Regions from separate parts of the Colwellia sp. BRX8-5 genome, predicted to be linked through region 1. Evidence: riboswitches for the same ligand, from Rfam matches in the RefSeq annotation. Region 1 holds a riboswitch; the other holds the start of a gene.
What was found. Region 1 has a riboswitch for cyclic di-GMP ahead of H4J62_RS16080 (GGDEF domain-containing protein). Riboswitches for the same ligand answer to the same signal wherever they lie in the genome.
Positions count from the first base shown of each region.

Region 2: it holds a riboswitch for cyclic di-GMP, as region 1 does, so the genes downstream of both, H4J62_RS17415 (DUF3718 domain-containing protein) here and H4J62_RS16080 (GGDEF domain-containing protein) in region 1, are expected to answer to the same signal.

Region 1 covers NZ_JACGVR010000030.1:41,074-44,502, forward strand. The annotation lists gene H4J62_RS16075 (cytochrome c) at 29-328, opposite strand; gene H4J62_RS16080 (GGDEF domain-containing protein) at 579-1,580, opposite strand; cyclic di-GMP riboswitch class I at 1,811-1,893, opposite strand; gene H4J62_RS16085 (hypothetical protein) at 2,053-3,429, shown strand, end outside.
Region 2 covers NZ_JACGVR010000037.1:19,472-22,900, forward strand. The annotation lists gene H4J62_RS17405 (CoA transferase subunit A) at 1-585, shown strand, start outside; gene H4J62_RS17410 (3-oxoacid CoA-transferase subunit B) at 606-1,262, shown strand; cyclic di-GMP riboswitch class I at 1,511-1,610, shown strand; gene H4J62_RS17415 (DUF3718 domain-containing protein) at 1,674-2,033, shown strand; gene H4J62_RS17420 (patatin-like phospholipase family protein) at 2,232-3,386, shown strand.

The DNA.
Region 1 (3,429 bases):
GAACCAGGTTCAACAATAACTACTGAGTTTATTTTAAACTAGCGTAATAAGCCGAAATATTTGCGATATCTTCATCACTTAAACCCATAGCCATAGGTCCCATAACAGGATCTTTACGTTTACCCGCTTTAAAGTCTTTCAACTGTTTAGCAAGATAAGCTTCTTTTTGACCAGCAAGGTTTGGGTACATAGGTACCGCAGAGATACCAGCAGCACCATGACAAGCAGCACACATACCAGTTTTTGCTTTACCAGCAGCAGCATCACCAGCAAAAACAGGAGACGCCATCATTAAAGTAGCAGCAACAGCTAAAGTAATTTTTTTCATAAATTATTTCTCTCTTAGTCGTTAGGAATTTTACACTGCATTCAGTATATGAGAAAACAAGGAGGCTGTCGTCGACTATTTTTAGCTAAGCACTCGCAATGTAATCTTCTTTGATTTACCACCGAGTATATTAAGATTATTACCGATTATATTGAGTAAAGTTGGGCATACTATCACTGATATTATTTATTGAAATGAAAATATCAGCGAGAGAAAAATGTCATCAAGCAAAAAGAATCTTGTTGAGCGATTAAGAACTTAATGTATTATTTTTTTTGTATAAATCGGGTAGTAACAGACGTGATTTTTTTAAGATACTGCTGGCATTTTCAGCAATATTAAAGGTGTCTACACCAGTAGACAATGTCATTTGAGGTAATCTAATACCAGACTTACTACTAACAAAGCGAAGCTTTTCAACGCCATGTGTTATTTTACTGGCAATTTCTCGAGCACTTTCTTTGTCAATATCAGGTAACAGAATTAAAAATTCATCGCCACCTGAACGTATTGGTAGACCGCTGCCATCAACATAACTACTCACTTTACTGGCTATTTTTGATAAGAGAACATCACTTATTAAATGACCGAATTGCAGATTAACTTCTGAAATTTGATCAACACAGACGACAATTGCGGCAACTTGCCGACTTGGATCTTCTGTTAGCCATAAATCTAAATGCTTAGACATAGCTTTACGATTATAAAGACCGGTAAGTGGATCCATGTAAATTTCTTCACGTACTTCTTTTAATTCAACTTTTAACGCCTGGGTCTTTTTACGGGTAAAAGAAATATGTTCAGCAAATTTTTGTTGGTGTAGTTTAAAGGCTTTAGATGCCTGGCGAATACTATTTACCGCAACGACTATTTTTTCTTTATCGGCAGATTGTAGATCAGAAATATTGCTGTCTAGCGTGGTAATAAGTTTATTAATACTCTGCGATGATTTTTGGCTGTTTTTTTCAACATGGGTGACAACGTCATCAAGGTCGTCAATGAGTTCATCTCTGAATTTACTTTGGCCTAAAATGAATTGACGATAGTTTTCTTCAATGAAAAAATCATCAAGCTTTTTACCCGTGGCAAGTTTATTTTCAATGGCAGTATTAAGAAGAATGTTTTTTTTATTAATATATTCGTAGCTAACTGAATAATTAATTGGGCTGACAGGTAAAAACCATCGCTGTAATTGTTTTACGGCCATGTTCATTTTTAGTTCAGCTTGTTTTATGGAATCATGATACTTCATTGTTCCATCTCAATTTTTACACCCAATTAACAATATCAATAGACCATTTTCTAGTATAAACAAGTAAAGTACCACATATATTTTTTGTCTATAAAAAACATATATTTAGTTATATAGTATTTTAAATGAAGGTAATATATGACAGAAAATAATTAAAAAGAAGGGAAGGACCGCAAAGTATACCGAAAGCAAACTGTTCAAAATAAAGACAAGCCCCCACTATATCTATACTTGGCAGTTCCGCTATCCTAGGTTTCCCCTTAGACCGGTAACTTTGCGTCTCTAGCTTTCACTAGATTTGCCCTTTTCGAGTTTTAGAAACTCTAAATTCATTATAAGCGTTGAACTATGCTTGTAAACCTTTATTATGAATAATTTGTTGAACCGTAACGAAAGCCTATAAGTAATAGATAAATTTATAGGTTATGGCTGATCACTCTACTGATCATTAGATAAAGGATTTTAGTTAATAATGCCCTGTAAACTGTTGTTGATCCTTTGTTTTTTTATAGCCCCTTTATTTTGTTTTGCCAATGATGCTTTAAACGTTGAGCAAAACATTAAAGATGTTGAACGCTATTTTTTACAAGACGCTGAAAACCTTCCCTACGAAGAGATCATTACACTTTCAAAAAAAATTTTGGGGTCTCAAGAAAATTATACCGTCCAAATTCGTGGGAAAACCTTCATCCTTCTTGCTGATGTTGCCAATAATAAAGGTGAAAATAGCGAAGCATTTCATTTTGCGCAAGATGGAATTTCTCTGCAAGGACTCGAACCAGCCATAAAGTTTAATTTATTACTGAAAGTTGCAGATGGCTATTTTTTACAGGAGAAGTATGAGCAAACTCAAAATATAGCAACCAATGTCATTTTAATGGCAGATTCTCCACAAGTGCTAAAATATCGTTTAATTGCTTTGAGTTATCGAGCTGTTACCTATGCGTTGCAAAATAAAAACGATTTATCGATGAATGATCTTAATCAAGTTAAGGTGCTGATTTCGGTAAATCCTCAGTATGAGGATCACCTTTGTCTTTTAGAAATTTTAGCAACGGCATATTATTATTTAGGCGATTATCAAACATCGCTAACCATGCAAAATAAGCTATTAACGTTAAAATTTGATTTAGACAAACTGGCTAATATTGACCAAACTTATTTACACTTAGGCCGTGCTTATTTTCAGTTAAATTTATTTGATGATGCTTACAATGCTTTTTGGGAAGCACAAAAACACGGCAAAAATAAAAATGCTCCAATTAGTGCTGCCTATGCTGAATTAGGATTGGCAGAGGTGTTATTAAAGCAGGGAGAATTTAGTGACTCACATAATTGGCTATTATCAGCCAGTGCTACATTTAATGAAAAGAGCTTAAATAAGCCTTATTTAACCTCGTTAATTCTATTAGCAGAGACCTCAAGTCTATTAAACAATAAAGCTGTATATCAACATTACCTTCAATTAGCTGAATTAACTGCTAAACACATAAAGCTATCAAAAAAGCAGGCTAAATTATTACTTTTATTAAGTCATATGTATCAGCAAAACGGTGATTATAAAAATGCGTTAATGGCCCATAAAAATTATCTTGAATTACTTCAACAGTTTCAGAAAAAGGCTGAGCCCTCATTAATTATTGACTCCAGTCAAATGTTAAGTGCAAATGATAAAAGTCGAAATTTAATCCTGAATCTCGCTGAACAGAGTAAGTTACAAACTCAATTCAGTGCAAAATTTATCGCGCAAAAAGAGGTTATATATTTATTGATTGTGATCGTTATTCTATTAGTCATTACGTTGGTTTTTTTTGGATTAAGACAAAGAACGTTGCGCTTAAATCAAGTA
Region 2 (3,429 bases), on a different contig from region 1:
ATAAAGCGCAAAGGCACTAAAGCATTAACGATGGTTTCAAATAACTGTGGTGTCGATGATTTCGGTTTAGGTGTGTTACTGCAAGACCGTCAAATCAAAAAAATTGTTGCATCATATGTTGGTGAAAACGCTGAATTTGAACGTCAAATGATGAATGGTGAATTAGAAGTAGAACTCACACCACAAGGCACTTTAGCTGAAAAAATGCGAGCTGGTGGTGCTGGTATACCTGCTTTTTTTACGGCAACAGGTTATGGAACACCGGTAGCAGAAGGTAAAGAAGAGCGTGAAATAGACGGTAGAATGTATATCCTTGAGCCCGCAATTAAAGGTGACTTTGCAATTGTTAAAGCCTGGAAAGCCGACCGTTACGGTAATTTGGTTTTTAGAAAAACAGCACGTAACTTTAATCCTATGGCAGCAACGGCAGGCAAAATTACCGTCGTTGAAGTTGAAGAGATAGTTGAACCTGGCGAGCTAGACCCAGACCAAATCCATACACCAGGTATCTATGTTAATCGATTGATTTTAGGTACATTTGAAAAACGCATTGAACAACGAACTGTTCGTACTGCTCAGTCATAAATAATTCCGGAGACTAAACAATGGCTTTAACAAGAGAACAGCTAGCACAACGTGTAGCACAAGAATTACAAGACGGTTATTACGTTAACTTAGGTATAGGTATTCCAACGTTAGTTGCTAACTATATTCCTGCGGGAATAGAAGTGATGCTTCAATCTGAAAATGGTTTACTTGGCATGGGACAGTTTCCCACCGAAGACGAAATTGATGCAGATTTAATTAATGCCGGTAAACAAACGGTCACGATGGCAAAAGGTGCCTCTATCTTTGATAGTGCCGAGTCATTCGCAATGATACGTGGCGGACATGTCGACTTAACAGTACTAGGTGCCTTTGAGGTCGATGTAAACGGTAACATTGCTTCATATATGATCCCAGGCAAGCTGATTAAAGGTATGGGCGGTGCTATGGATTTAGTTGCGGGTGCTGACAATATTATTGTTACTATGACTCACGCTTCTAAACATGGTGTTTCAAAACTTTTATCTAACTGCACTTTACCGTTAACAGGTAAGGGTTGTATTAAAAGAGTACTCACTGATTTAGCCTTTATCGAAATTAAAGATGGCAAGTTTCATTTATTAGAGCGAGCACCAGGGGTCAGTATTGAGGAAATAATAAAACTCACTGAAGGTGAATTAATTGTTCCTGAGCATGTCCCTGAAATGAAATTTTAATAACCTAGCGGCATATTAATCATACGATTAAATAAAAAAAGAGCTTTAGCTCTTTTTTTTTACTCTATATTTTAACATTACATTAAAGTTCACTTAATGGTTTTGATAGTCACCATTCGATTAAGCACATGTTCTATTTGAAAAAAAATTGATAAAAGTGTTTTTTTTATTAAATTTCTTTACGCATGTCACTAGCGTATTACACATTTTTCTTGCATTTATTGGCTCAATTCGCAATACTAAAAGGGACAAAGAAAAGGCAAAACACGTGAAATCGTGTTACGCAAAACCACCGGTCTAAGGGATTTATGTTTTATATATAAATTCTATGACAGCGGAGTCACCTCGTTATACAAGGTACATCCCGTGGTTTTTTCCTTTACTAACTAAATTAATTACAAGGTTACTAAAATGAAAAAATTATTACTAGCTTCTACCATCACTATTTTAACATTAACGTCTGTTGTATCGGCGCCGAAAGCACAAGCTGCTGACATCGCTCAAAGCGTTTGCCAGTATGTAGCTGCAGACGACAAGAAACGCATGCGTTCGTTCTTAAAAACGAATAGATTAAAAATTCGCACTATCTTTCATGGTATTGAGTGTAATGGACAGAATCTGTTGGCGTTTGCATCGTCTAATGGTTCAGTTAAAACAGGTTCTTTGATGATTTCAAAGTTACCAAAGAAAGTTGTTTCTGAAAACTTAGCTATTTTGCAAACCGGATCGCAACCATTGATAGACGCAGCTAACGAACGCGTTAGCAGCTAAACTTATTTTTTAGTAGATGTTATTTGTTCAATCAAGTGTACTGTTTTACTAGATAATAATTCTATGTCATTTTAAAAAGCCTGCTTCTGCAGGCTTTTTTTTGCCTTAGTCATTTCAATCTATTTTTTGACTCGTTAAGCTAGCACCAGGTTAAAAAACTGATTACACTTAAGTTATACGAAGAAGACTGCGATATACATGTTGAATAAAAGAAGTTATAAAGACAGTAAGAATGCTTTAGTACTTACTGGCGGTGGCGCTCGAGCGGCTTATCAAGTAGGTGTGCTTTCTGCCATATCAAAATTTGTCCCTAGAAATCATGGCATCCCCTTTCCCATTATATGTGGCACCTCTGCTGGTGCTATAAATACCACAGCGCTAGCCTGTTATTCTTCATGCTTTCATTTGGGGGTAAAAAAATTAGAATGGGTTTGGAAGAATATTAATACCAGTCGAATATACCATAGTGATGGTATTCGGGTTTTCTCACATTTGGCGAAAGGTATGCTGGCAAGTTTCCAAGCAGATTATGCCAATAAAAGTGCGCGTAGTTTACTAAACAACGCGCCACTTCGTGACTTACTGAATATGGTGGTCGACTTTAAACGTATCGACACCAATATTTTACGTGGCTATTTATCTGCAGTTTCTATTACTGCATCAAGTTACAGTAATGGCGATTCAATTAGTTTTTATCAATCTGATGAGTCTATTTCTCCTTGGTTTCGCGCTAAACGTCGTGGTGAGCCTTGCCAAATTAATAGTGAGCACTTAATGGCTTCTGCCGCTATTCCCCTTGTGTTTCCTTCAATCAAAATTCGCCAAGAGCATTATGGTGATGGGTCTATACATCAACTTTCACCGTTAAGCCCTGCGATACACTTAGGTGGAGAAAATTTGTTTATTGTTGGTGTTGATCAACCTAAAGCACCACTTCATAGTAAAGTGAATAATCCTCATCCTCCGACAACCTCTACTGTTGCCGGTCATTTACTTGATACTATTTTCTCAGATACATTACACAGCGATATTGAACGTCTAGAACGAATTAATGAAACAATAAAACTTATACCACCAGAACTTAGAAAAGAAAAAGATGGTTTAAAACCGATATCATCATTTCTCCTTAATCCCAGTCATGACTTTAATGCCATGGCCGTAGAGTATTTTTCAGACCTACCACTATCGATACGTTTATTATTACGCAGCGTAGGTATCTCTAATGACTCTGAATCAAGTATTGTTAGTTATTTATTATTTGAAAAAAATTATTGTCGGCAGTTAATTAAACTGGGATTTGAAGATGCTATGGAGCAAGAGACTGCGATTAGAAAATTTTTATCTCTTGAATAGCGATCCATTGCTAAAGTAATAAAGTAAACGCCTTGTTGAACAA